DNA from 4 places in the Nonomuraea sp. K271 genome. Region 4 is predicted to be linked to each of the others. Evidence: riboswitches for the same ligand, from Rfam matches in the RefSeq annotation. Region 4 holds a riboswitch; each other region holds the start of a gene.

Region 1 (7,125 bases), on a different contig from region 4:
CCTGACGAGCGAGGTGCCGAGCACGACCGTGCGCTCGGCCGGCCCCTGCGTGCTGGGCGGCTGGGCGCGCAGCCAGGCGAAGTCGTGGCGTACGAGATCGACGCCGGTACGGCGGACGGCGGCGGCCAGGTCGTCGGCCACGGGCAGCGCGGTGAAGACGGAGACGTCGCTCACGCGCAGCCGCAGGGCGGCCGCCAGGCCGAGCGCGGAGCGCGGCGCGGTGGGCTTGGCGCGGGCCCGCAGCAGCGGCCGCCGGGGCCCGGCGGCCAGCAGTTCCAGCAGCCGCAGCGTGGCCAGCCCGTCGTCGACGATGACGATGCGTCCCGAGGTGAGCCCGGTGCCGGAGGTGAGCCAGCGCAGCTGGACCTTGCCGGAGAAGGCGTCGCCGACGGCGTGCACGCGCCTCGGCATGGCGTCGCGCGGTTCCGCGAGTTCGAGCCCGTCGGGCAGCCCGAGCGCGCGCAGCTCCCGGCGGGTCGCCTTCAGCGGGCGAAGCCCCGCCCGCGGCACGACGGCCGTGGCGGGCCCGAGGAGCCCGGCGTGGTGGGCCTCGACGGCGCACAGCATCTGGAGCGGGGACTCCACCCAGGCCGACGCCTGTTCGACCACTCCAGTCCTCCCAGCCGGGTGATGGCGCGTTCACGACCGCTTCAAGCTAGCCCGGCCGCCTTAAGCGGCCAGAAACGGTACGTGAACAATGGGACCCATGAACTCGCTCATGCTCAACACCGACGGCGTCCAGATCCCGCAACTCGGCTTCGGCGTCTGGCAGGTCCCCGCCGACGAGGCCGAGCAGGTGGTGGCGACGGCGCTGCGGGCCGGCTACCGGCACATCGACACCGCCGCCGCCTACGGGAACGAGGAGGGCGTGGGGCGTGCCGTGCGCGCGTCCGGCCTGCGCCGCGAGAAGGTGTTCGTCACCACCAAGCTGGCCAACGCCGACCACGCCCGCGCGGAGGAGGCCTTCGACGAGAGCCTGGCCCGGCTGGGGCTCGACTACGTCGATCTCTATCTCATCCATTGGCCGGTGCCGAAGCAGGACAAGTACGTCCAGGCGTGGAAGGCGATCGAGAAGATCCACCGTGACGGGCGGGCCAAGGCCATCGGCGTGTCCAATTTCACGGCGGGCATGCTCACCCGGCTGATGAACGAGACCGACATCGTGCCCTCCATCAACCAGATCGAGCTCCATCCCTACTTCCAGCAGCGGGAGACGCGGGCCTTCCACGAGGCCAACGGCGTCCTCACGGAGGCGTGGAGCCCGCTCGGCCAGGGCCGGGGGCTGCTGGAGGATCCGGCGCTGGCGCTGCTGGCGGACAAGCACGGCAAGACGCCCGCGCAGATCGTGCTCCGGTGGCACCTGCAGCTCGGCAACGTCGTCATCCCGAAGTCGGTGACGCCGTCGCGGATCGCGGAGAACATCGACGTGTTCGACTTCATCCTCGATCCGGAGAGCATGGCCGCCGTCGGCGCGCTGAACAGGGGCCTTCGCTACGGTGGTGATCCTGACACGTTCAACGTGATCTGATGCGTCTAGCATCGTCCGCGTGCGCGATTTCACATGGGGCATAGCGGCGACGGGCGTCATCGCGCGGACCGTCGGGGCGGCGATCGTGGCGGAGCCCGGGATGCGGGTGGGCGCCGTCGGCTCCCGGAATCCGGAACGGGCGCGGGCCCTGGCCGCCGCGCTGGGCGCGGAGTCGGCGTACGGCTCCTATGAGCGGCTGTGCGCCCACCCGGCGGTCGACGCGATCTACGTGGCGACGCCGCACACCGAGCACCTGCGGGTCGCGCAGGCCGCCATCGCCGCGGGCAAGTCCGTGTTGTGCGAGAAGCCGCTGGCCGCGACCGTGGGCGACGCCGAGAAGATGGTACGCATGGCGCGCGAGGCCGGCGTGTTCCTCATGGAAGCCATGTGGATGCGGTTCAACCCGCTGATCAGGCTCATCGCCACCGACTCGCGCTTCGGGGAGATCCGCTCCGTGCAGGCCAGTTTCGGCTTCGCCATGCCCTACGACCCGGCGCACCGGCTGTGGGCCCCGGAGCTGGGCGGCGGCGCGCTGCTCGACCTGGGCGTCTACCCGTTCGGCCTGGCCCAGCTGCTGCTCGGCATGCCCACCGGCCTGCGCGTCACGGGCTCGCTGGCGCCGAACGGAGTTGACGCGGAGGCGGCCGGGATGTTGCTCTATCCCGGCGGCAGAAGGGCTTTCGTGGAGACCTCCTTGCTGGGGAATTACCCGAACCAGGCCTGCGTTGTAGGTACGCAGATGCGGGCGGACATCCATGCGCCGTTCTGGGCGCCCGAGCGGATCGTCCTCACCGGGCCCTCCATGGAGCCGGAGGAGCATGTGCTCGATCCGGCCGACAACGGTTACGCCGGTGAGCTCCGCGAGGTCCGCGCCGCCACGGCCGAGGGCAGGACCGAATCCTCGATCATGCCCCTTGACGAATCCCTTGCCATGCTCGGGCTTCTGGCCGACGCTCGCAGGCAAATCGCCTAGCTGGGCTTTATGTAGTTGTAATCCTCTTGCCTCATGTATTACCTTATGGGGCATCTCAAGGCATACGTCCGGTTTGTCCGGCTATGTCTGACCATCGCAACAAGATCACAGGATCGTCCTGTGACCGCTGAATCCGCATCACGCGGAACCGGGGACCCACGTCCTTTGGGGTGAATCGGCACCTTGGTGCCGTAGGGCAGCTTCCACGCCCGAACCCGTCAGCTAACCCGGTAAGCGGCATGGAAGCAAGGAGTTATCCCCTCGATGGCCACGTTCCGACTTACCGCTGTCCCCAAGCGCACCATCGCCCGCGCCGCACTCGGCGCCACCGTCCTCGCCTCGGCCTTCGGCGTGAACGTCGCCGCCGCCAACGCCGACACCCCTCCCGGCGACAGGCCGGCCGCCGTCTCGCCGGTCACCGAGTCCAAGAAGCGCGCGGCCGAGGAGACCAAGGTCAATGTGACCGCCTCCCAGGTTCTGGACTTCGCCAAGTCCCAGGTCGGCGTCTCCGAGAACGCCGCCGGTGGCGGCACCCCGTACCAGCAGTGGTACGCCAACTCGCAGCGCGCCGCCGAGACCGTCGCCCGTGACGGGGGCGAGCCGGCCGCCTACCTGAACGCCGCCTGGTGCTCGATGTTCGTCTCCTGGGTCGGTGAGCAGACCGGCGCCCGTCCGCAGGTCGGCTGGGACGCCTACACCGTCGCCCACGCCAAGTGGTTCGCCGCCAACGACCGCTTCGGCACCGAGGCCAAGCCTGGCGCCGTGGTGTTCTTCTCCTGGGACGGCGGCAAGGACATCAGCGACATCCAGCACGTCGGCTTCGTCGTGAAGGACAACGGCGACGGCACCATCTCCACGATCGAAGGCAACACCGGCAACGGCAAGGTCGAGGAGCGTACCCGTCCGACCTCCGAGGTCGTCGGCTACGGCTACCCCGAGTACGCCGCCTGATCCCGGCCCCCCGCGTACGAGCGCGCGTCCGGCATGGACGCGCGCTCTCGCGCGTCCGGTCAGCCCTCGCCGTCCCGCTGAACCGCGTGCAGCCCGGCGTAGCGGCCGTGAAGGGCCATGAGCTCGTCGTGGCTCCCCTGCTCGGCGATCCGCCCGGCCTCCAGCACCACGATCAGGTCGGCCACGCGCACCGTCGGGAAGCGGTGGGTGATCAGGAGGGTGATGGCCGCACGGTGGCGGCGGGCGGCCTGCGCGTACCGGGCGAAGAGCGCGCTCTCCGCGGGCGCGTCCAAGGAGGCGGTCGGCTCGTCGAGCACGAGCAGCAGCGGCTCCTCCCGCATCGAGGCGCGCGCCAGCGCCAGCCTCTGCCACTGTCCGCCGGACAACTTCACTCCACCCGCGAAGCTGTCGCCCAGCTCGGTGCCCAGGCCTTCCGGCAGCCCGGCCACCACCTCCGTGGCGCCGGCCCACCCCAGCGCCCGGTCCACGGCGGCGCGGTCGCCCATGCGGGGCAGGTCACCGATGCCGACGGTCTCCGCGGCGGTGAGCTCGAACGGCACCCAGTCCTGGAACACGGCGCTGATCCGGCGCCGCCAGCGCCCCGGGGGCACGTCGCGGAGCGGGACTCCGTCCAGCAGGATCTCCCCGCCCGTGGGCTGGTACAGGCCGCACAGCAGCTTGGCCAGCGTGGTCTTGCCCGAGCCCGGCGATCCGACCAGCGCGACGGTCGCGCCGGCGGGCAGGCGGAGGTCGATCCCGCGCAGCACAGGCTTCATGGTGCCGGGGTAGGTGAACGACACGTCCCGCAGCGTGATGCCGTAGCTGAGGCTTCCGGGCAGCTCGGCCCCTCCGGCCTCGTCCGCGGGGGGCCTACGGGTCCGGGCGTAGGCGCGCAGCCAGGCGAGGCGCCCGGCGGCGCGCAGGCCGGCGGCCACCGACCCCACGTGGAAGGCCAGCCGTGAGGCCTGGGTGACGAACTGCACCCCGACCGTGGCGACCAGGACCACGTCGCCGGCCGTGGCCTGCCCCCGGGCGGCCAGCCACGCCGTGCAGCCGAGCGCTGACACGTACCCGGCGAGGAACGTGCCGGACCCGGCGAACGTGAGCAGCGCGGCGCGGAGCCTGGCCCGCGACAACCCCGCCGACACCTCCTCCCACCGCTGCGCCGCCATCGCCTCCAGGGCGGGCGCGGCGCGGGCGAGCCGTACCTCCTTGGCCGTCCCCGGCGTGGTAACGGACTCGGACAGGTGCTCCTCCAGCCTGGCCGTCTCGGCGGTGCGCTCGACGGCCGCGTCGACGTGGCGGGCCGCGCGGCCGCGTACCAGCAGCGACGGCAGCACGGCTCCGCCCAGCAGCAGCGTGAGCAGCGGATGCACGGCGGCCACGAGCACGACGCCGAGCCCGATCTGCACGGCGTGCTCGCCGACCAGCGCGAGCGCCCACACCGCGAAGTACAGCTGCCGGCTCTCCTCACGCAACGTGGCCAGCCTGTCCAGGTACGCGGGCCGCTCCAGATGCTCGATGGTGGGCACACCTGAGGAGAGGGTGAGGATCTCCTCCTGCACGGCAAGGCCCATGCGCTCCCCCAGCTCCTCCATCAGCGTCAGCTCCGCGCGGCCGAGCGCCACGCCCGTGGCCAGCGCGGCCCCTGCGGCCAGGCCCCACCACGAGGCCCGCACGCCGTCGCCCGCGGTGGCGGCGTCGGTGAGCGCGCGCAGGAAGACGCCGACCATGCCGTGGCTGACGGCGCCGAGGGCGAGGAAGACGGTCAGGGTGAGAAAGGCCCGCCGGTCGGTGCGCCAGGCCAGCCCCACCAGCGTGCGCAGGGTCGCGGTCACCGGCTCGTCCCCGCGGTCAGGGCGGTCTGGAGGCGGTGCCAGCGCGCGTAACGGCCGCCCATCGCCAGCAGCTCGGCGTGGCCGCCCTGCTCGGCTATGGCGCCGCCGTCGAGGACGACGATGCGGTCCGCCCGGCGTACGGTGGCGAAACGGTGCGAGATGAGCACCAGGGTGCGCCCGCGCGTACGCTCCAGCAGCCGCTCGAACACCTCCTGCTCGGCCCGCGCGTCCAGGTGGGCGGTGGGCTCGTCGACGATCAGGATGCGCCGGCCCGCGTCGAGGGCGTACACCGCCCTGGCCAGCGCCACCTTCTGCCACTGCCCGCCGGACAGGTCCCGCCCGCCCGTGAACGAGCGCGACAGCGGCGTGTCCAGCCCTTGGGGAAGCCCTTCGAGCAGGTCGAGCGCGTCGACGGCGGCGAGCGCGGTCAGCACGTCGGCGTCCGTCCACTCCTGCTCGGGCGCGCCAAGGCGGACGTTGTCCCGCAGCGGCAGCGGGTAGCGGGCGAAGTCCTGGAAGACCACGGCGGCGTCCCCTGCGGTGCCGACGGCGCCGCTCTGAGGGGTGTACAGGCCGGTGAGCAGCTTGACCAGGGTGGTCTTGCCCGCGCCGTTCAGCCCGACCACGGCCAGCCGCTCGCCCGGCCGCACCCGCAGGTCCAGCTCCTTGAGCACCGGCTCCGCCCGGCCGGGATAGCCGAAGGTCACCCTGACCAGCGCAAGCTCCTCGGCGGCCGGCTCGGCGGGCTCCTCGGCGGGCTCCTCGGCTGCCGTGGCGGTGGGGGCGGCGGTGAGGGGCTGGTCCAGCACGCGCATTGCCGCCTCGTACGGCTTGCTCCCGTGGGCGATCTCGAACATCTGGTGCCCGCCCGCGCCGTACGCGAGGACCAGCAAGGCTGCCAGCACGCTCTGGGCCAGGGCGACGGCCGTCAGCGTGCCGGCGGCGGTCAGCCAGGCCAGCGCCCCGAACGTGCCGGCGGCGCCGGCCAGTTGCAGCGCCAGCACGACGCCGTACCCGTGCACGACGGCGCGGCGTCCGCGCGCCTGCGGGGTCACGAACGCGCGCATGGCGGCGACGTACCGGCCGATGAGGAATCCGTCCACGCCGAAGACGCGGACCTCCTTGGCCGCGCGGGGGCCGCCGGTGAGCTCGGCCAGGTAGCCTGCCCGGCGCAGGCGCAGGACCTGCTCGGGGCTGTCGGCCAGGGACTCCACGCCGCCAGGGCCGACGAGCATCGCGGCGATGCGGTGGTTCTGCGCGGCCGACAGGGCCAGCGCGGCCGCGGCCACCCACCACACGTGCGCGGCCAGCACGGCGGCGCCGAACAGCGCCGCCGCCGCCCGGCTCGCCTCTCCGGCCCGCGCAACCGCCGCCATGCCCGCCGTCCTGCCGCGGTGCCCGGTCAGCGCCAGCCGTACGTCGGCCTGCACCTGAGGGTTCTCCAGCCGCGCCAGCGGCATGGCCGTCGCGGCGGCTCGCACCCTCGCGCGCAGCACGCCGTCGATGCGCCGGGCGGCGGCGGCCCCGGCCGGTTCCCGCAGCGCCGCGCAGAACTCCTGCCCCAGCAGGGCGAGCAGCAGCGCGGCGACCTCGGTGGCGCCACCGTGGTCGATCAGCCGGCCGAGCGGGATCGTGCTGAGCGGCCCGAGCACCGCCGCGCCCACGCTGAACACCCCCAGGGGGAGGAACCGACGGGATCCGGCCAGCGGCAGCAGCCGGACCAGACTCATAGCAATCCAATGCGCTCACATTGACCTGACATGCCGCCCACCGTAACGCGGCGACGCCGCACCGGTCAAACCCATGCGATCACATCGAGATAGCAACGGGCCGGA
Region 2 (7,125 bases), on a different contig from region 4:
CAGCAGGCTGCACGAACAGTTCGTGGCCGCTCTCACGCTGGGATCGGCCAAGGGCTAGGAGTGGCCCGCGAGCAGGGCGTGGAAGCGGGCGGCCACGTGGTCCCACGCCCATTCGGCCGCCACCCAGCCGCGGCCGACCGCCCCCATCTTGCGCGCCTTGCCGGGGTCGCTCAGCAGCTCGACGACGGCCCGCGCGATGTCCTCGACGTCCTCGCCGTCGACGACCAGGCCCGTCTCTCCTGGCCGCACCGCGTCGGTCGTGCCACCGGAGGCGCCCACGACCACCGGCAGCCCGGCCGCCGACGCCTCCAGGAACACGATCCCGAGCCCTTCCACGTCCAGCCCGTTCCACCGCGTACGGCACGGCATCGCGAACACGTCGCCGGCCGCGTAGTAGCCGGGCAGCTCGGCCGCCGGCACCGTACCGGTGAATCTGACCGTCTCCTGCCCCGCCGCCAGCCGCTCCAGCGTCCCGCGGTAGGGCCCGTCGCCCACCAGCAGCAGGACGGCGTCCGGCACCGCCCGCGACACCTTCGGCCAGGCCCTGATGAGCTGGTCCTGACCCTTGCGGGGCACCAGCCGCGACACGCACACCACCACCGGCCTGTCGTCGAGGCCCAGCTCGGCCCTGACGGACCGGCGGGCCGCGCCCGGGCGGAACTGGGCGGTGTCCACGCCCGGAGCGAGGCGTACGAGCTTGGCCGGGGGGATGGCCGCCGCCAGGCGGGCCCGTGTGTACTCGCCCAGATACGTCACCACGTCGGCGTGCTCGCCGATCCTGCGCAGCGCGGGACGGAATCCGGGCAGGCTCGCCCACGACGCCTCGTGCCCGTGGGTGAGCATCACCACGCGCCGCGCGCCCGCCGCGCGCAGCCGCGGCGCGAGCAGGCCGAGCGGCGCCGCCGCGCCGAACACGACGGTCCGCGTGCGGTGCCGGGCCACCAGGGCGGCGGCCCGGCGCGCGACGGCCGGGGTCGGCAGCATGAGCCGCGTGGGATGCCGCACGATCCGGTACGGCTGGCGCCGGTCGAAGTCCGCGCACCCCGGCCAGGCGGGGGCGTAGACGATCACACCCGGCGTGCGCAGCGCGAGCCCGTGCACGAACGACTGGATCCCGCCCGGCCTGGGCGGGAAGTCGTTCGTGACGAAGAGCACGTCCGCATGGGTCACGACACCGGGACGCCGTTCAGCTCGGCCCATGAGCGGGCCAGGGCGATGCGCTCAGGGCTGGAAGGATGGGAGGCATACAGCACATATTCCACCGCATCCGGCGACAAGTCGGAAATATTGGTAACTGCCAGCCGTTTCTGCATGGCGATGAACGTCGCCGGATCCCGGGTGAGGTCGAGCGCGTGCACGTCCGCCCTGGCCTCGATGTGGCGGCTGATCACGTTCTGGGCTGGGCCCATGATGAGCGAGCCCAGGGTCATCAGGCCCATGACCACGCCGACCGCGCGTGGATCGGCGATGGAGGCGACGCCGGCGCGGCGGCGTACCGAGCCGAACACGAGGTACAGCAGGACCGCGCCGAGCGCCGCGCCCAGGGCGCCGACGAGCGTGCCGTAGAGCACGTCGTCGGCCTTCGCGTGGCCCAGCTCATGGGCGACGACCAGCTCGACCTGGGGCTGCGGGGCCTTGAGCAGCGTGTCGTAGACGACGATCCTGCGGGTGGCGCCGAAGCCCGACACGTACGCGTTGAGCGCCGTCGTACGCCGTGAGGCGTCGGCGACCAGCACGTCCCGCACCGGCACGCCGTCGCGCTCGGCCATGTCCAGCAGGTTGTCGCGCAGCGAGCCCTGCGGCATGGACGTGAAGTCGTTGAACAGCGGCTCGAACACCACCGGGTAGACGAACGACATCGCCACGGTCAGCGCGCACGCCCCCGCGGCCGCCGGGATCCACCACCGCCGCATCCTGCGGGCCAGCGCGACGAGGACGAGCAGCATGAGGCAGAGCAGGAAGGCCTCCACCCCGAGGCTCTTCAGCCGGTCGGCGGTCCAGCCCGCCCAGTCCTGGGTGGACAGACCGTAGTCGCGCAGCACCGTCTCGAACCAGACGCCGAGCGGCCACCTGACCGCCTCGACGATCGCGGTGAGCACCAGGACGCCGACGATCACCCGCACCCACCAGGGGCCTCTCAGCCGGCCCAGCACCCTGGCCCCGAACGGGGTGGCCACGAGGAGGGCGGCGAAGGCCAGCGTGAGCGCCAGCCCGAGATAGCTCGGCAGGGACGTGGCCGCGTCGAACGCCTGCGCCCTGGCGATCTCGGCGGCGGTGAAGTCGCGCGCCGGGTCGGGTGGCCCCGCGGTCAGGGCGTGCCACGGCGTGCTGAAGGCGGCCACGGCCAGGATCACGGCCGCGAGCACCCCCAGCACCACGGCGGCCTGCCGCCTGAACCGGCGCTCAGCCGGGCCGAGCGCCGAATCCGGCCCAGGGGCGGGCCCCTGGTCGGGGTCCGGACCGGGCTCAGGGTCGGGCGTCGTCACGGGCATGCCGTCCCCCTGCCCACGCTCGTGACGTGTCCACGCGCCCGGCGGGCCGTCCTCCGTCGCGGCGCCCGCGCGGTCCTGCGCCGTCACGGCTCCCGCGGGGACGCCGTCAACGGGTCCGCCCGTCTCCCCGCCCGCCTCGGCCTCCTCCGACGGGCCGTCCGCGTCCTGACGTCCGCTCATGTCCCTCCCCCTTCACGCGAGCTGCTCCCGCACGTACACGCGCCACCGTGCGGTCAGCGTGGCCACGGAGAGCCCGAGCACGGCGAGCGCCGCGCGGACGTCGGCGGCCTGCGCATCACGGTAGAGCCTCACCAGGCTCCTCTCACCGAAACGGCGGGAAAGGAAGCGACACGCCAGCCAGGCCTCCTGGTACGCCAGCGCGAGCCGTCCCGGGCCGGGTCCGCCCACGGCGAACGCCTCGGGCCCCGGCAGGGCGGCCGGCACGCGCCCGGCACGCACCTCGGCGGCCAGTTCGGCGGCGGCCGTGCGCACGGGCAGCCCGGCGTCCCGGTAGGCCACGTAGTCGGCGAAGCCCTCGTAGAGCCAGACGGGCAGTCCGCCGGTGCCCGCGGCGACGTGGGTCAGCTCGTGGGTGAGGACGACGTCCTTGCCGAACGAGGTGAGCTTGCCGAACGACTCGGGGACGACGATAACCCGGCCGTCGTCGGCCACGGCCGCCAGCCCGTCGAGAGGCCCGGAGCCGGCCAGCCTGGCGGCGTCCTGCGCGGTGTCGGGGACGATGACCACGGGCCGTACGGGGCGGCCGAGCACGGCCGCGACCCGCAGCGCCGCCGAGTCGGCGCGGCGGGCGAGCTCGTCGAGCGTGCCGGGCGCGGCATGGTGGCCGGTGACGAGGGAACGTGCCCCGCGGGCGAGGGCCTGGCCGTCCGGCCACAGGTCGCGGGCAGGCGCGGGCAGGACGGGCGGGCCGGGAGCGGGGGCGTCGGCGGCCAGGCCGAGGAAAAGGAACGCGGTCAGCGCGGCTCGTCGGCTCACCTGCTGGGACACGCTGCCGATCGTAGTGGGGGCCGGCGCGTACGACGGCGCTGAGAACGGTGACGGGGAGACGGGAGCCCGCCCGGGGTCCTGGGAGGTCACCCAGGCCCCGGGCGGGGCTTCGTCACAGGCCGGGACGGACCGCGCCGACGAACGACGACTTGCGCCATCCGCCCAGCTTGTCGATGCGCACCCGTTCGCCTGTCCGCGGCGAATGGATCATTTTGCCCTTGCCGACGTACATGCCCACGTGGCCGAGCCCGTTGAAGAACATGAGGTCGCCTGGCTTGAGGTTCTTCCAGGAGACCTTGTTCCTGATGCGGGCGAACTGGCTGCTCGCCACGCGCGGGAGCTTCACCCCGGCCTTGTTCCAGGCGAACTGGACGAGGCCGGAGCAGTCGAACGAACCAGGCCCTGTGGCGCCGTAACGGTACGGGTCACCGATCTGGTTCTTGGCCACGGTGAGGGCCTTGCCGGCCTTCACCTTCTGCCGAGCGATCTTGGCTGCTCGCTTCCGGGCGGCCTTGGCCGACTTCGCGGTGCTGGCGGCCGTGACCGCCCTCACCGAGGAGACGCCGGCCGTGTCGCTCGTCGTCGCCGCCTGGGCCGCCGGGGCATGGAGGACCAGACCTCCGGCCGTCACGGTCATCGTGAGCGCTGCGCCACGCAGGGCAAGGCGGGACAGACGGGGGTTATGCAGGGAGGTAGACAGGATTTCTCCTTGGCTCTTCCACGAACGCCTACCGGGTTAGCTGTCGGATTCGGGCCTGGAAGTCGCCCTACGGCGCGATTGGCGCGCCGATTCACCCCTGATCCCTGGGGAACTGGGATCGCTGGGTCCCCGGTTCCGTGCCTCCTGGCTGCACGGATTCGGCAGGCCATCGCCCCGATTCAGCAGGTGTGCCATGGGGATGTCGCGGCGATGACCAGCGGATCTTTATCTGTCTTCACATCGGGAGGGACCGATGCGGGGTCGCGGCGTCATGGCTTGTGCACCGCGACGACGCCAGAAGCTACGCGGAACGGTCAAGGATCGGCAAAAGCACAGTCAGCCGGTAAAGATCCAAAAAGGTGTCTGTAAATTCCCGAACCCCTGCTGGAACAGATGCGCCGTTACCAAAAAGTGACCCTACTCACACTTCTGGCCACGCTCATCTGTCAGGAGCCATATGTCGCCTTTGTCACATATTTCGCCCTGCCGCGCGAGACCCGCGGTGATCACAGAGTGGCGGAACGTGGCGGAACACGACTGCGGGACGGGCGGGAGCCGCCCCGGCGGCGCCCCGGCGGCGCCCCGGCGGGGGCAACGATGGTGCGTCGTAGGTGGGTGACGGGCGGATCTACGGGCGGACGGCGCCCACGAGGCCCCTGCCGTAGGAGGAGAGGGTGACCACCTTGACCACGTCGCCCGTCTGCGGCGCATGGACGATCTTTCCGTTGCCCGCATAAATGCTGACGTGTCCCAGGCCCTCGCTGAAGATGAGGTCCCCGGGCTGCAGCGCGTTCAGCGACACCCTGCGGCTCGCGCCCCACGACCACTGCGACCACGTCGTCCTCGGCAGCGACACGCCGGCCGCCCGCCAGGCCGCCTGGGTCAGCCCCGAGCAGTCGTAGCCGCCCGGCCCGGTCCCGCCGAACACGTACGGCTTGCCGACCTGCGCGAACGCGAACCGCAGCACCGCCGCGGCGTTCCCGGAGGCGGACCCGGTGTACTCGATGCCGGTGCTGTTCGGGTCGCCGGTCCTGTAGGCGCCCAGCTTCTTCAGCAGCTTCTTCTGCTTGGCGATGAGGCCGAGGATCTCCTTGCGCTCCTTCTCGACCTGGCCGCGCACCTCGTCGGCGGACCGCAGCGCGTCCTGCGCCTTGTCGCGTTCCTTCTTCAGCCCGCGGTTCTCCCGGTCGAACGCGGCCAGCTTCTGCGAGCGCTCCTTGGCCATCTGCCCGGCCAGCGCCATCCCGGCCAGCCGTCCCTGCGGATTCTCGGAGCCGACCAGCCCAGGAAGGGAGGTGGCGTACTCGCCGACCCGGTAGACGCTTGCGGCCATGTCGGCGATCTCGACGCGCAGGTTCGCGACCGTACGGAGCTTGCGCTTGTAGCTCTTGTTCAGCTTGGTGTAGGAGCCCTTGGCCTTCTTGTAGCGCTCGGTCGCCGCGTTGTAACGGTCGACGACCTTGTCGGCCTTGTGGTTGAGCTTGTCGAGCTTGGCCTTGGCCTGCCCGATGGTGGGCTTCGGATCAGCGAGCGCAACCCCCATGGGGGACACCATCAGCCCGAACGCGAGACCCACGGCCACCGGCACCCGGCCAAACCTCACTGCGTCGCCTCCCAGGGATCTTTACTGGGGCGAAATAGTACAGAAGTGGCGGGTGGGGTCTCACCCGAACAGACCAATTTGTAACTTAAGCCCGGCCCAGGCGGCGCAGCAGCAAGCCAGAAGGAACGGGTCTGGCTCCCATCCGCCTGACGGACTCGGCCACCTCCCGGTCCGACGACACCACGGCGATGGCGCGGCCGGGCGGCTCGGCGCGTACGAGCTGGCGGATCAGGTCGTCGGCGATCTCCCCCGGCGCGCTGAACAGCACCCGCACCCCCCGCGGCGCCACGACCTGCACAGGGGCGTTGAGCTCGGCCCCGTCGAAGACCGCGGTCACCTCGACCCTGGTCTGCGCCACCAGCCCGCCCAGCCCGGTCATCAGCCGGTTGCGCTGGTCGGCGAGGGTGAGCGTGCCGTAGCCGGTCTTGGTGACGTTGTAGCCGTCGATGATCAGATGGACCTGCGGCAGCGCGAGCAGCTGGTCGAGGAGCTGCGGGTCGTCGTCGGCGAGCGCACGCGCGGGCACGCGCACACCCGGCCGCTCGCCGGTGACCGCGGCGACCGAGTCGGCCGGCCGGCTGATCGTGGTGGGCAGGGCCAGCTCCCTGCGCAGCCCGGCGGAGGCGTCCTGCAGCGCGTCGAGCAGCACCCTTATGCGGGCGTCCTCGATGCTCCTGCCCTCGCGCGCGGCCCGGCGCGAGGCTTCGAGCTGCTTCTCCACGTCCGACAACCGCTCGCGCAGCCGCCGCAGCTCGGACTCGCCGGCGCTGCCCGCGACCGAGGCGGCCGTGCGCGCCTCCTCGGCGGTCCGCTCCATCTCCTCGGCCCGCCGCATCGCGGCCTTGGCCCGCTCGCGGGCGTCGTGAAGCCTGCGGCGCAGATCGGAGTTCTCCGCGCGGGCCGCCTTGACCTGCTCGCGCAGGCGGTCGGTATCCTCCTTGGCCGCGCTTTTCTGCGCGGCGAGCTGCTCGCGCAGCCGGGCGACGACCTCCTCGCGCTCGGAGTCCTCGGCGGCCGCCAGCGACTGCTCCAGGTCGGCGCGGGCGGTCTCGATCATCTCCGCCCAGCCCGGCGGGCGCGTGAGATAGGCGGCCGCGGCCACGAGCACGGGATCTGCGGCGGGCGGCACGTTGCCCTCGGCGAGCGAGGCGACCAGCTCGGGCCAGCCCGCGGTCACGGACTCGGCGACCAGCTCGCGGAACTTCTTGTCGTTCTCCAGCTGCGCCGCGATGGGGGCGCCGGCCAGCTTGGCCCGCTTGCGGGGGTCGAATTTGGCGATGCCCCGCAGCGGCGGCGGGATGGCGGCAGCGGGCATCGTGCCG
Region 3 (7,125 bases), on a different contig from region 4:
GGCCCTTTCGTCCCAGCCGGCTCCCGTCTCGCTCATGCGTGCCAGGGTGTCGCGCCAGGCGATCTCGGCGATGGCCGACCCGACCACGTGGTCATTGACGGTCGCCATCGCCGCGTCCAGGTCCGCGTCGGCGAACCCGGCACGCGCCAGCAGGCGCAGCCCTTTCTCGGCCAGGGCCAGCGCGTTCGGCCCCAGGTTGGACCGCAGGGTCAGCTCCGACAGCGCCCACTGGTGCCGAAGGAGCATGTCGCGGTGGTGGCGGGCCAGGGTGGCCAGCGCCCGCCGCCAGTCCGGCACGTCGGGCGCGGCGCACACCTCCCCCAGCACGCGGTCGAGCGCGAGTTCGAGCAGGTCGTCCTTGGTGCGCACATACCAGTAGAGCGACCCGGCGGTCACGCCGAGGCCGGCGGCGATCCGGCGCATCGACAGGCCTCGGTGACCGTCGGAGTCGAGCACGGCCACGGCGGCGTCGACGATCTGGTCACGGGTGAGCCGGCGGTCGCGCGGCGGCCGTTGGGGACGCAGCCACACGGACCCGTCGGAGAAGTCTGCGGAGGACACGGGATCACCGTACCCCGAATTGACGGTCGTCGTTCAGCCGTATTAGACAGTGTTCAAGAGCGATGAACGATGTTTAGGAGTGTGTCATGCCCCCTCCCACCGACACGCCGTTGTTCCGTGCGAACGGGCCGCTGCCGGGCAGCGTGCACGTGACCGCGATGGGCCCGCATGGCGCGCCGCCTGTGCTCTTCGTGCACGGCTCCACCAGCTGGGGCGATGACCCTTCCTACGGCTTCGCCGCCCAGGCGCCGCTGGCGGCCCGCTTCCGTCTGCTGCTCATGGACCGGCGCGGGTACGGGGGCAGCCCGGACGCCGGGGAGAGGTTTCCCAGCGACTACCTGGCGGACGCCGACGACATCGCCGAGCTGCTCGGTGACGGCGCACACCTCGTCGCCCACTCGTACGGCGGGGTCGGCGCCATGATCGCGGCCGCCCGCCGCCCCGAGGCGGTGCGCTCGCTCACCCTGATCGAGCCCGGCTGTTATCAGGCCGCTGCCGACGACCCGGCCGTGGCGGACGCCCTGCGCACCAACCGTACGGCTTACGCCGAGCTGCCCGAGCTGACGCCGGAGCAGTGGCTGCAGGCCTCCGGCGGCTCTACCGGCAGCCTTCCGCTGGAGGCGAGCGAGCCGCGGTTGCGTGCCGCCGGCACCGCGCTGCGCGAACGGGTGTGCTGGGAGGCCGGGGTCCCGCTCGCCGCGTTGCGGGCGGCCGCGTTCCCCAAGCTGGTGATCTCAGGAACGTGGGAGAGCGCGCCCGAGCTCTATCGTGAGCGCGGGGGCGTCCCGCTCATGGCCTGCGCCCGCATCACCGCGGAACGCATCGGCGGCCGTCACACGTCGGTCCCCGGCGGCGGCCACTGCCCCCACGTGGAGGCTCCGGAGAAACTGAACGGCCTGCTCGCCGAGGTCTGGGACCAGGCGACGTAAGCAGTGCAGGCCGGGCGACCGTCCCGTAGTCGCGCGCCGGCATTCATGCGGCGTCCGCATCGGCGGATCATCCGAGCCGGGCCGGCGCCCACTCCGGCAGCTCGGTGAGAATGTCGGCGAGGGTGACGCCGGCGAGGCTGTCCCGCCATGCCCGGTGGGCGTCGGCCACCTTCTCGGCGATGACGCACATGCGCTCGTGCCCGCCGACGTGGCCGGCTTGTCGGCCGAGATCGCGGTCGGCGAGCCCCGGGGACGCTAGGCCGACCTCGCGGGTCCCGAGCCGCAGGACCTGGTCGACATGGCCCGGCGTACTCATCAGGCGCGGGGCCGTACGGTAGGGGCCAGCGTACGGTGCCGAAAATTTTGCCAAAGCCCTGGAACGTCTGCGCACACGGCGGTCCAGGGCTTCTCAAGGTAAAAACACATTGCATGGGGATTTATACCGCTTGCAGCGTTTATGGGGCTGTATATACCTTTCTGGGGATTACGGCAGAGGCCGACGGTGATCGTTAGCCCCGCCCTTTGCCGCGACATTGACAGGCCGAATCCGCACAGCGCGGAACCGGGGACCCACCTTTCCGGGGTGAATCGCACGCCGGCCGACGGCCGCGTGCGTAGGGCACTTCCACGTCCGAACCCGTCAGCTAACCCGGTAGGCACATGGAAGCAAGGAGTCGATCCCCCATGCGCGAACTCACCCGACGCCTCACCCTTTCCGCCGCCGGCGCCCTGCTGGCCGGAACCGCCGCTCTGTCGGGCGCGACCGCGCCCGCGTACGCGTCCCCCGTCGAGCCGGAATCGGCCCAGGCGGCCGAGCAGCCGACGCTCACCTACGGCCAGGACGTGTCCAACTACCAGCCGCAGCACGACTGGGCAGCCAGCCCCGCACAGTTCGGCATCATCAAGGCCACCGAAGGAACCGACTTCCGTGACGCCGCCTTCGCCCGGCACTGGAGCGAGCTGGGCAAGAAGGGCATCGTGCGCGGCGCGTACCACTACGGGCACCCCGCCAACGACCCCATCGCCGAGGCCGAGCACTTCCTGTCCATGGTGAACTCGCAGTCCTCCCAGCCCGGTGACCTGCTGGTGCTGGACCTGGAGACCACCGACGGCAAGTCCGTCGAGGAGGTCAACGCCTGGGCCAAGGCCTGGCTGTCGCACGTGAAGGCCGAGACGGGGGTTACCCCGATGTTCTACAGCGGCTGGAACTTCGCCGACACCCACGGCAAGGGCCTGGCCGAGTACCCGCTGTGGGTGGCCCACTACAGCAAGCCTAAGGGGACGGTGACGCCGCCCGCCGACTGGAAGACCTGGACCATCCACCAGTACTCCGACACTCCCATCGACCAGAACGTCTCGGCGCTCTCCCCCGACGAGCTGCGGGCCCTGGGCCGCGCCTCCGCCTGACGCGCGGAGGGCCGGCCCGCCCTCCGCGCGCCGGTCAGGCCGCGTACGGGTCCCGGCCCGCGCGGATGCGTCCCGCCATGGCCTTGAGCGCATCCAGCGCGGTCAGGTACGTCAACGGGCCGAACGAGACGCGGGCGACGCCGAGGGAGGCCAGCCTGCCCAGGTCCATGCCGGGCATGCAGGTGACGTTGACCGGCCCGGCGACGGCCTCCACCAGGTCGCCGACCACCTTCTCCGACGGGGCCAGGATGGGGAAGACGCAGTCGGCGCCGGCCTCCAGGTAGCGGCGCCCGCGTTCCGCGACCTCCTCGGCCGACGTCGAGCCGGTCAGGAACACGTCGATCCGCGCGTTGATCACCAGGTCGGGGCCCGCCTCCCGGAGTGCGGCGATGCGCTCGGCCTGCGTGCCGGCGTCGACCAGTCCCCCGCCCGGGTAGTCGGTGTCCTCGATGTTGAACCCGGCCGCGCCGATGGCGGTGAGCCGTTCGACGAGCTCGCCGGCCGGCAGGCCGTAGCCGCCCTCGGCGTCGACGGTCACCGGTACGTCCACGGCCCTGATGATCCTGGCGGCCATGTCGAGCATCTCCTCGACGGGCGCCTGCTGGTGGTCGCCGCGCCCCAGCAGGGCGGCGATGGACGCGCTGGCCGTCGCCAGGGCGGGGAAGCCGGCCTCGGCCACGACGGTGGCGCTGCCCGCGTCCCACACGTTCGGCAGGATCAGCGGGTCGCCGGGCTTGTGCAGATCACGCAGGAGAGCGGTACGGGTATCGGTCATGATCGTTCCTTGACTGTGAGGGTCATGTCCCTCTCATGACTCCCGCGGCCCTCGCTTCGTGACACCTTCCCGGTGTGATCGCAGGCACACAGTCCGGTACGTCAGCGCTCGCCCGGCCCGGCCGGCGGTTGTTCCAGGGCGGAGTGCCGGCGACTGTAGGCGAAGTAGATGACCAGCCCCAGCACGAACCAGGCGGCGAAGCGCAGCCAGGTCGCCGGATCCAGGAAGGTGATCAGCCAGATCGAGAAGAGCACCCCGATGGCCGGCACGACCGGCATCCCGGGCGTGCGGAACTGCCGGCGCAGGCCGGGCCGGCGGTAACGGAGCACGATCACGGCCAGGCAGACGACGACGAACGCCAGCAGGATGCCGATGTTCGTCAGCTCGGCGGCCTCCTGGATGGGCAGGAACCCGGCGATCACGGCGGAGGCGACGCCCACGATCCAGGTGACACGCGAGGGCACGCGCCGTACCGGGTGCAGTTTGGCGAACCACTGCGGCAGCAGCCCGTCGCGGCTCATCGAGAACCACACGCGGGTCACGCCGAGCATGAACGTGAACATGACGGTGAGGATGCCGATGATGGCACCCACCGCGATCACCGACGCCAGCCCGGACAGCCCGACCGAGACGAACGCCGAGGAGAAGCCGCTCTCGGGGTCGATCTCCCGGTAGTTCTGCATGCCGGTCAGCACGAGCGTGGCCAGCACGTACAGCACCATGGCGATGATCAGGGAGTAGATGATCGCCTTGGGCATGTGCCGCTGCGCGTCGCGTGACTCCTCGGCCGCCGTGCTCATCGCGTCGTAGCCGAACACCGCGAAGAACACGGTGGCGGCTCCGGTGATGGCCCCGCCGATCCCGTACGGGAAGAAGGGGTGATAGTTGGAGGTGTTGATGTGGAAGAAGCCGACCACGATGACGAGCAGCACGACCGCGACCTTCAGCCCCACCACGAACGTCTCGAACCGGGCGGCGGTGCGGATGCCGAGGTTCAGCAGGAAGGCGATGAGCAGGCAGAGCAGCACCGCGAACAGGTCCACCACGCGTCCCTCGCCGGTGCCGGGCGCGCCGAGCATCCACGCGGGCAGCCCGAACCCCAGCTCCTGGACGAGGAAGCCGAAATAGCCGGAGATGCCGATGGCGACGACCGCGACGATCGCGGTGTACTCCAGCAGCAGGTCCCAGCCGATGAACCAGCCGACGATCTCCCCCAGGACGGCGTACCCGTAGGTGTAGGCGGACCCGGCCTTCGGGATCATTCCCGCGAACTCGGCGTAGGACAGCGCGGCGGCGGCGCTGGCGACACCCGCGATGAGGAACGACACCAGCACGGCGGGTCCCGCGGTCTCGTTGGCGACCGCGCCGGCCAGCGCGAAGATGCCCGCACCGATGATGCCGCCCACGCCGATGGCGGTCAGCTGCCACAACCCCAGTGTCCTGGCGAGTTCCCCCTCGTGCTCGGTGGCGATCTGCTCCACCGGTTTGCGCCTGAAGACGCCTCGCGAAGTGACCATGACGCCTCCCAGCCGATCGCGGCCCCCGTGCATCCGCCTTCCCGCCTGCGGCGTCAAGTAAGCTCACGCGCCGGACAAGGGCGCGCGGGCGGCACCCGGCCAGGATGCCGCCCCGTTCACGCCTCAGGGCATCTTGTACTCGGCCGCCTGGCCGCAGTAGCTGGTTCCGAACGGGGAGTTGCTGTAGCGGCACACCTGCACGACCACGCGGTCGATGGAGGTGACTCCGGTCGCGTCGGACAGCGCGATCGTCACCGCCACGGTCGCGTCGTCCGCCTTGGCCTCCTCGGAGTCGACGACGGTGGCGCCGTTGTAGGCGGTGAAGGTGGCGCGGGAGTGCATGTCGTCGGGGGCGCAGATCGACGGGCCGGCGCTGTCGGACAGGGTGCCCTCGACCTCGACCGCGGGCCGGATGACGGGTCCTTCCACCCACTCCAGCGTGCCCTCGGTGACGCCGTGGCGGCACCGGTCGCCGGAGTCGGCGGAGAACTCCACCGTCGCCTGGGCCGCCGCGGGCTGCGCCGCCAGCAGGACCGCGGCGATCGTGGCGGCGAGCACCGCCCATAAGCGTGTACGCATGACATCGGCCTTTCCTGTGAGGGATGCTTCCGGCCCTTTATCGTCGATCACAGGCCGGCGATGATCCAGCGCTGCCGGGCTTTCTGCACGCAGTTGCAGTGGCCGTCCGCAGTGGCCGTCCGCACGGAGCGCCACCGGCCGCCGCCTGGGATCCCCGTCGCACCAGGGCGATCAGCTGCACGGCGACCACGACGTCCACGACGCCGCACCACTCGGCGAACGTACGGGCCACGGTCGCGTCGCGCCACAGGTGTGGGGCGTTCGACGTGGAGATGACCTTGAGGTGGCCGCCGAGGCGGCCACGTCGGCCGACGCGGTACGCCTGGCGCGCGAGCACCGGCCCGACATCGCCGCCTCCGCGCTGACCGAGGACACCTCCCGCCACGCGGCCGCCCACCGCGCGTGAGAGGAGGGCTGGATCCAGCCCGCCGTCACGGGGCCGACTTGATGTTCTTCATCGTGAAGTTCGACGTGACGCCCCTCACGCCCGGGATCGTCATGACGTACTGGCTGAGGAAGGTCTCGTAGGCGGCCAGGTCGGCGACGGCCACGCGCATGAAGTAGTCGGGGGTGCCGAACAGGCGGCGCAGCTCGACGACCTCCTCGGCCTGCGCCAGGGTGCGCTCGAAGCGCTCCACGGTCCCCGCGTCCTGCGAGTCGAGGGTGAGGTCGATCAGCACCTCGAAGGACCTCCCCACGGCGGCGGGGTCGATGACGGCCCGGTAGCCGCGGATGACGCCGTCGGCCTCCAGCCGCTGGACGCGTCTCAGGCACGGCCCCGTGGTGAGCCCGACCCGGTGGGCCAGCTCGACATTCGTCAGGCGCCCTTCGCGCTCCAGCTCGCTGATTATTGCTCGGTCGATCGCATCCACGGTGAGAAGATTGCACCACAAGCCGCTTGACGGGCAATTCCGGCAACCACATGGCACGTGTTTCGCGAGACCATTGAGAAGTGCGAGAACACGTTCCCCCGCAGGTCACCATGTCCATCCCAGCGTCCATCCCAGCGTCCATCCCAGCGTCCATCCCAGCGTCCATCCCAGCCACCCGGCGGCAGCAGATCGCCGCGGGGGTGCGCGACTCGTTCTCCGCCGGGCTGGGCATCCTCCCGCTGGGGGTCGCGCTCGGGCTGATGGTCGTCCAGGCCGGCCTGCCCTGGTGGCTGGCCCCCGCCCTGTCGCTGTCCGCGTTCGCCGGCTCCGTGGAGCTGCTGGTGGTGGGGATGGCGGCCACGGTCACGCCGCTGGGCGCGATCGCCCTGACCGTCCTGGTGGTCAACTTCCGCCACGTCTTCTACGCCTTCTCCTTCCCGCTGCACGTGGTCAGGCACCCGCTGGCCAAGGCGTACGCCGTCTAC
Region 4 (7,125 bases):
CCGCCGGCGGAGGGATCAAAAACCGGGCCGGTCGGCACCGGATCGAGCGTGACGGAAACGGCGGGCGCATGGTGCGTGGCGCGGCGGAACGTGCCGGCCCACGCGACCCGGCCATGTACGGCGAATCATGTCAACTGCGCTGGTCAAGGGCGGCGATTGTGTGCTTGACGACCTTTCCATGATGCGTTTACCGTCTGCGAGGAGCGGCTGTGGCCTGGCTAAGAGGGGTCCAGGCCTGCTGTTGGGGGGAGGGCTCCCGATGGAAGTGCTCACTGAAGGCGTTGAGCTGAGCCATGCGGATCTGGCGTTACTGGCGGAACTCGCCAGAGGAGTCACGGTTGATCGAGTGGGGAGACACCTGGACATCAGCGGCCGCACCGTACGCCGGAGGTTGCGCGGCATCTGCGACCGCATCGGCGTCGCCACCGCGATCGAGGCCGTGGCATGGGCGGCACGCCGCCAGCTGATCTAGCGGGCGCCCGCCGCCGGGCCAGGGGCTTTCAGTCGGCGATGCGCACCGCACCCGCGAACGGCCGCCGTTCGATCGACGCGATCCGCACCACATCACCCGTCCGAGGAGCGTGCACCATCATGCCGCCGCCGAGATAGATGCCCACGTGATGCAGGTCGCTGTAGAAGAACACCAGATCACCAGGGCGCATCTCGTCGCGTGAGATGTGCCGGCCGGCCGTCCACTGGTTGCCGGTGTAGTGCGGCAGCGAGATGCCCACCCGCTGATAGGCCGCCATCACCAGGCCGGAGCAGTCATAGGAGCCGGGACCCTCGGCGCCCCAGACGTACGGCTTGAGCTGCTGTGTGAGCGCCCACCGTGCCGCCTGCGCGGCCTTGCCGCTGCCGGCGATCGGCAGGTTGACGCGGGTGGCGCGCGTGCCGGGACGGCCGGCCTCGCCCAGCGCCCGCCTGAACAGGTTGCTCTCGACCTTGGCGACCAGCTTGCTGATCTTGCCGCGCTTGGCGTCGAGATCCTTGACGATCTTTTCGACCTCGGTGATGCGCGACTTGGCGCCCGCCCTGGCGCGCTCGGCGGCCTTCATGGCCTTGATGAGCTGGTTGAGCTCCTCGCCCTGCCGCTGCTCGATGGCGAACGTGGTCGCGGCGCTGTCGAGGAAGTTGTCGGGGTTCTCGGAGGAGGTGAACGCCAGCGCCCGGCTCAGCCCGCCCGTGATGTAGGCGTTCTGGGCGAGCAGGGCGGCCTTGGCGCGCTTGGCCGACAGGTCCGCCTCACTGGCCGCCAGCGTCTTACGCGCGGCCTCGGCGGCCTTCTTGGCCGTTTTCAGCTTCTCCCGCTGGCCGTTGAACTGCTCGGTGAGCGTCTCGATCTCGGTGTGCATCTTCTCGACCCGCGAGGCGAGGTCCTTGAGCGAGGGCTTGGGGTCGGCGAAGGCAGGGCCGGTGGGAACCGACAGCAGCAGCGCGGCGATTGTGAGACTTGCCACACCGAGGCGGTGGCGCGACCGGGGGCGTCGCGGAGGGCCGGCGTGCCTGCCCGGCGACTTCCTCCCACGGTCGAGCGTGCGCTTCACCAACCATGCTCCTCTCATAGACGCCTACCGGGTTAGCTGACGGGTTCGGGCCGGAGCAGCCCTACCGAAAAACTCGGATTCACCCCGTGATGGCGGTCGCCACCGGCGGGTCCCCGGCTTCCCTGAAGGGGAATTGAGCGTGCCTCCCCGCGCGCGACACGCGGGGATCATCGTCGCTGGACACTAATGCACTCCGGGTTCCTGCTCAACCAGAACTGCCAACTCTGTAGAGGTTTCGCAACCGAAGTGTCACAAGGGGATCTCGGTGGCAGTCGTGCCGGTGGGGACGTATGTGGTGCTTCCTCCCAGACGAGGCCCGGGCGCGACGTCGTGCTCGCTCGGCCACGAGTTGTAACAGGATGGGCGGAGACATGCGAGTTAGGTCCGAGCCGTAATGACATCTGTACTCTGGAGAGCCATGGAGCAGGTGGCCGAACTGACTGTGCCCGAGACCGCGGTGGTGGTCCGGCGTGCTCGCACGCCTGACGTGCGGGGGGTCAGGCGCCTGGTCGACGCCTATGCGGGCGCGGGCCCGCGGCTCCTGAAGAAGGCCACGGTGACGCTGTACGAAGACGTGCAGGAGTTCTGGGTGGCCGAGCGCGGCGGTCAGGTCGTCGGCTGCGGGGCGCTCCACGTGCTCTGGGAGGACCTCGCGGAGGTCCGCACGGTGGCCGTCGATCCCGAATGCCGAGGCATGGGGGTCGGCCACCGGATCGTCTCGGCGCTGATCCAGCAGGCAAAAGATCTTGGTCTGCAGCGTGTATTCTGTCTTACTTTTGAGGTCGACTTCTTCGCGAGGCACGGTTTCCGCCGCATCCAGGGCACACCAGTCTCCCCCGAGGTCTACGCCGAGCTGCTGGCCTCGTATGACGAGGGTGTAGCGGAGTTCCTCGACCTGGAACACGTCAAGCCGAACACCCTGGGCAACACCCGCATGCTGCTCCATCTGACGTCGGGTGACGCGGACCTTGACCACACGGAAAGGTGATTGTTGATACCTATGTCGATACGTTGGGCAGCACAGGCATGTGTCCTGACATGTGCCACGCGCGCACTCGAAGCGAGGTGACACGGTGAGCACCGGACAGCCGCCGTACCCACAGGACGAATCCGGCGAGAACTCTGCGCCTCCCCACTACGGCCAGCAGAACCCGGGCCGCCACCCCAGCGAGCCCGACCCCGACGTCACCGTGGTCGGCTACCGAGCGGACGACGCCTACGGCCAGCAGCCCCCCCACGGTCAGCAGCAGGGGTACGGCCAGCAACCCCAGTACGGTCAGCAGCAGGGCTACGGTCAGCAACCCCAATATGGCCAGCAGCAGGGCTACGGCCAGCAACCCCAATATGGCCAGCAGTCGCAGTCCCAGCCCGACTACGGCCAGCAGCAGGGCTACGGCCAGCAGGCTCCCTCTCAACCGGCCTACGGCCAGCAACCCCAGTACGGTCAGCAGCCGCAGTCCCAGCCCGACTACGGTCAGCAGCAGGGCTACGGCCAGCAGTCGCAGTCCGGCCAGCAGGGTTACGACCAGAACCAGTACGGTCAGCAGCCGCAGTCGGGCCAGCAGGGTTACGACCAGCAGGGCTACGGCCAGCAGCCGCAGTCGGGCCAGCAGGGCTACGGCCAGCAGGGTTACGACCAGCAGCAGTACGACCAGCAGCAGTACGGCCAGCAGCAGTACGGCCAGCAGCCGCAGTCGGGTCAGCAGGGTTACGACCAGCAGGGCTACGGCCAACAGCCGCAGTCGGGCCAGCAGGGTTACGACCAGCAGGGCTACGGCCAGCAACCCCAGTACGGTCAGCAGTCGCAGTCCCAGCCCGGCTACGGCCAGCAGCAGTACGGTCAGCAGGGTTACGGGCAGCAGGGCTACGGCCAGCAGTCCCAGCCCGGTTACGCCCAGCCCGGTTACGGCCAGCAGGGCGGCTACGACCAGCAGCAGTACGGCCAGGCCTACGGGCAGCCGCAGCAGGCCGGTTACGGCCAGGCCCCCTACGGCCAGCCGGGCTACGGCCCGGTCGGCGTGCAACCGCCGGGAGCCCCCGCCCCGCTGGCGGAGTGGTGGCAGCGTCTGGTGGCGCGGATCGTCGACGGTGTCCTGTTCGGCATCGTGATGGTCGTGCTGTCTCTTCTCCTCACGGCGCTCTTCCTGGTGAGCTACGACTCGACCAGCGGCGCCACCTCGGGGCTGTTCGGCTCGTTCGCGCTCAACATCGTGCTGGCGATCCTCCTGACCGCCGTCTACGTCGGTTACGACTTCCTCATGCACAAGATGAAGGGCCAGACGGTCGGCAAGATGATCATGGGGATCAAGGTCGTGCCGGTGGGGCAGATGATGCCTCCTGGCGGCCTGCCGGGCGACGCCGCCATCAAGCGGGCCGGCGTGACCTGGGGTGCCTACATCCTCTACTTCCTGCCGTTCGGCACCCTGCTGGCGGCCGTCGTCTGCGGCCTGAACGGCGCCTCGATGCTCTGGGACAAGCCGCTGCAGCAGACGTTCGCGGACAAGTTCGCGAACTCCGTGGTGGTCAAGATCAAGTAATCGCTCGAACCGCGAAACAGGGGCCGGCTTCCCGTCGGCCTCTGTTTTGTATGTGAGGGTAGGTGCGGAATGTAGGGCTCCTGAGCCGTCGAAGACGCGAGGTGAGGGTTATGGCCGGAACGCCGCCGTGGGCGGACGCGGTGCCCGCGGAATGGTGGGAACGGCTGGCCGCCCGGATCATTGAAGCACTCGTCTTCGGCATCCTTTATTACATTCTGTTCATTGCGCTATGGGCTGTCTTCCGGACTGTCGGCATGATGGACGCGTTCGGCGGCCGGCTGCCCGGAGTGTTCGCGTGGGCGCTCGCGGGGCTGTGTTATACGGGTTACGACTGGTGGGCGCATTGGCGGTACGGGCGTACGTTCGGTCAGGCGATCATGCGGATCCGCCTGTCGCCACCGGGTGTTCGGGCCCGTGCTCTGCTCAAACGTTCCCTGCTCTATCCGGGTCCGGTCATGCTGATGGGCATTCCGGTGGTCAATCTGGTGGCGGGAATGCTGCTGTTCGGGATCGGTATGCTCATCCTGATCGACAAGCCGCTGGAGCGCGGCCCGCATGACAGGCTCGCGGGAACGCACGTGGTTAAAGATCTTCGCTGAGGCATCCGTACCTGCACAGATGTCTTTTCGCAAAATTTTGGCATGATCCGGTAAGGAGCCTGGAGAGACTGGCATTAGGCTATGGGGCGTCCGGGTTGCCGGATGTAGGTCTCCCTGCGACACGCAGGGCATGTGTGTGCCGCTATGGTCGGGTGCGGGCGGTTGTCGCCTTGCGCACCATGAGGGGCCGCAGTGCTCCCCCAAGGGGCGCTCCGCGCGCTTAATGCGCCCCGAAACCCCGTCAGCCGTGGAGGCGAGGACGAATGGAAGCCCTTACAGACGTATTGTCAGCGCTCATCCCCCCGGTGGTGGTGGGCGGCGCCTTCGTCTTTGGCGTCGTGAAGTTGGTCCGGGCGGAGGCCGTCGGCGGCAGGCGAAACCGTGAGGATCAGCCCGAGGGCGAGAACTGATCGGCCAGTCAGCCGAATCCCCGTAGCGCTGAATTGTCTCCACGCCTTTCCGGGTATATGTTTGGGCTGGCGAATGAAACAATGCTCCGCGAAAGGATTGCGTAGATGGCCAAGCAGATCCAGGAGATTCTCATCGATGACCTCGATGGGGGCGAGGCCAATGAGACGGTCAGCTTCGCTATTGACGGCTCCTCCTATGAGATTGACCTCAGCGACCTTAACGCGAAGAAGCTGAGGGACGCGCTCACGCCTTTCGTGCAGCACGCGCGCAGGGCCGGTGCCGTCACCACGCGTCGGCGTGGCCGCGGCGGCAACCGCGCGATGAGCCGCGAGAAGAGCTCGGAGATCCGGCAGTGGGCCAAGGCCCACGGCCTGCCCGTCAGCGAGCGAGGCCGCATCGCCTCCACCGTCGTCGAGAAGTACGAGCAGGCTCACTAGGAGAGCCGGCTGCTCGACCATGCGCTTATGCCGTTCGCCTAGGACCCCGGCGACCGCCATAAGCGCATGATCGTGTCCGGGTCGTTCTGAATGGCGGAGCGGCCCGGATGATGATCGACTCGCCTGTCCATATGCGGGCGTTTTGGCCGCGGATCCGGCGCCCTCTCGGCGCCGTTTCCGCGGCCGGGCGCCCGCATATGCGACGGTGCCGCGCCTGGCGCGTCCGAATGCGCCGCGTGGCCATACCCCATTCAACGTACGCTTCTCGCCGCGAGGCGCCCGGATTGCCCGCGGGCCGCGTCATTCGCCTACCGTCACGGACAAGCGTCGCACTCATGGAACGCGCCATGACGGAAATCCGGGCGCCTAAAGACCGCCGACGATCTTCACGCGCTGTAGCCTTAACCGCGATCTCGACTCGCGCACGTGCCGGAAACCCCGTATGCCACGCGGGTGTGGGCATCGGCGCAAAACACCGCCGTACACGTTGCGTGGCCGTCGCGCCATAAGCGGCGCCGGGGAGATGTCGCGGCGCGGGGCATAACCCGCGGGCATGGGTGCGCCTCGCACAATCCGGCTTTCGCGAGCATGTGCCCACAATGCCGGGCCATCACGAAGTGTGGCGGGCACCGGAATGCCGCCGCCCGGCGACGGCGAGGATGAGCGCGAATGGCATGCCCGGCCGCGGTGCAGTGTCTCATGATGCGAGATGAGATCGGTAACCGAGCTGACCGGTTGACGTATTACTCTGTGTGCGGTGTGCGGCGTGTGTCCCGTTGTGCTCAGGGCGTAGCACGCGCGGTTGGCCAACCATTGCGTCGGGACATAGGATGATTGCGTAACAGATACGTACGCGGCATCTGGGATACGCGGGTGAACTGGCGCCCCAGCCGGCTTCGCCCCCGATGTCCGATGGCCGATCGTGGTGATCCGGATACGGTGCGGCAGCACATTTCAGCCGCTTCCGCGAAGCGTCCTAAACATCGTTCGCTTGCGGCGTATCGGGAACACGTCACCCCCGAACGGTAGTTGGATAGAGGGTGAACGCCCTGTTCCCGGGGAACGTGTCTGCTATAGAGCGTGTCAGCGGCAGTGGGCACGGTGCGCCGAGCCAGGGCTAGCATGCGGGATGACGGGACCGGATTTACCGGCCTGACTGACCGCTCTGTGAGGAGCGACGAGATGTTCGAGAGGTTCACCGACCGAGCGAGGCGTGTTGTCGTCTTGGCCCAAGAAGAGGCCAGGATGCTCAACCACAACTACATCGGCACTGAGCACATTCTTCTTGGTCTGATCCACGAAGGTGAGGGCGTAGCCGCCAAGGCTCTGGAGAGCCTCGGCATCAGCCTTGAGGGTGTGCGCCAGCAGGTCGAGGAGATCATCGGCCAGGGCCAGTCGGCTCCGTCGGGGCACATTCCGTTCACCCCGCGGGCCAAGAAGGTCCTCGAGCTGTCGCTCCGTGAGGCTTTGCAACTGGGTCACAACTACATCGGCACCGAGCACATCCTGCTCGGGCTCATCCGTGAGGGTGAGGGTGTGGCAGCCCAGGTGCTGGTCAAGCTTGGAGCTGATCTCAACCGTGTCAGGCAGCAGGTCA

The links. Region 4 has a riboswitch for cyclic di-AMP ahead of GUY59_RS50825 (C40 family peptidase). Riboswitches for the same ligand answer to the same signal wherever they lie in the genome.
Region 1: another riboswitch for cyclic di-AMP. It lies ahead of GUY59_RS16260 (C40 family peptidase); the one in region 4 lies ahead of GUY59_RS50825 (C40 family peptidase).
Region 2: another riboswitch for cyclic di-AMP. It lies ahead of GUY59_RS21315 (C40 family peptidase); the one in region 4 lies ahead of GUY59_RS50825 (C40 family peptidase).
Region 3: another riboswitch for cyclic di-AMP. It lies ahead of GUY59_RS03150 (glycoside hydrolase family 25 protein); the one in region 4 lies ahead of GUY59_RS50825 (C40 family peptidase).

What each region holds. Positions count from the first base shown of each region.
Region 1 covers NZ_JAAAHR010000039.1:39,247-46,371, forward strand. Annotated here, with positions in the region: gene GUY59_RS16245 (hypothetical protein) at 1-609, opposite strand, end outside; gene GUY59_RS16250 (aldo/keto reductase) at 707-1,528, shown strand; gene GUY59_RS16255 (Gfo/Idh/MocA family protein) at 1,548-2,501, shown strand; cyclic di-AMP (ydaO/yuaA leader) riboswitch at 2,617-2,753, shown strand; gene GUY59_RS16260 (C40 family peptidase) at 2,766-3,452, shown strand; gene GUY59_RS50725 (ABC transporter ATP-binding protein) at 3,512-5,290, opposite strand; gene GUY59_RS16270 (ATP-binding cassette domain-containing protein) at 5,287-7,020, opposite strand.
Region 2 covers NZ_JAAAHR010000059.1:28,205-35,329, reverse strand. Annotated here, with positions in the region: gene GUY59_RS21330 (glycosyltransferase family 4 protein) at 55-1,200, opposite strand; gene GUY59_RS21325 (M48 family metallopeptidase) at 1,167-2,672, opposite strand; gene GUY59_RS21320 (hypothetical protein) at 2,685-3,500, opposite strand; gene GUY59_RS21315 (C40 family peptidase) at 3,613-4,137, opposite strand; cyclic di-AMP (ydaO/yuaA leader) riboswitch at 4,211-4,374, opposite strand; gene GUY59_RS21310 (C40 family peptidase) at 4,829-5,803, opposite strand; gene GUY59_RS21305 (NYN domain-containing protein) at 5,889-7,125, opposite strand, start outside.
Region 3 covers NZ_JAAAHR010000005.1:104,076-111,200, reverse strand. Annotated here, with positions in the region: gene GUY59_RS03170 (TetR/AcrR family transcriptional regulator) at 1-561, opposite strand, end outside; gene GUY59_RS03165 (alpha/beta fold hydrolase) at 648-1,490, shown strand; gene GUY59_RS47265 (hypothetical protein) at 1,558-1,806, opposite strand; cyclic di-AMP (ydaO/yuaA leader) riboswitch at 2,020-2,164, shown strand; gene GUY59_RS03150 (glycoside hydrolase family 25 protein) at 2,175-2,897, shown strand; gene GUY59_RS03145 (isocitrate lyase/PEP mutase family protein) at 2,932-3,672, opposite strand; gene GUY59_RS03140 (amino acid permease) at 3,774-5,189, opposite strand; gene GUY59_RS03135 (hypothetical protein) at 5,313-5,768, opposite strand; gene GUY59_RS49765 (hypothetical protein) at 6,052-6,174, shown strand; gene GUY59_RS03125 (Lrp/AsnC family transcriptional regulator) at 6,200-6,640, opposite strand; gene GUY59_RS03120 (AzlC family ABC transporter permease) at 6,721-7,125, shown strand, end outside.
Region 4 covers NZ_JAAAHR010000075.1:26,312-33,436, forward strand. Annotated here, with positions in the region: gene GUY59_RS51430 (hypothetical protein) at 347-472, shown strand; gene GUY59_RS50825 (C40 family peptidase) at 501-1,457, opposite strand; cyclic di-AMP (ydaO/yuaA leader) riboswitch at 1,551-1,694, opposite strand; gene GUY59_RS24810 (amino-acid N-acetyltransferase) at 1,963-2,532, shown strand; gene GUY59_RS50830 (RDD family protein) at 2,618-4,081, shown strand; gene GUY59_RS24820 (RDD family protein) at 4,192-4,680, shown strand; gene GUY59_RS24825 (histone-like nucleoid-structuring protein Lsr2) at 5,196-5,528, shown strand; gene GUY59_RS24830 (ATP-dependent Clp protease ATP-binding subunit) at 6,711-7,125, shown strand, end outside.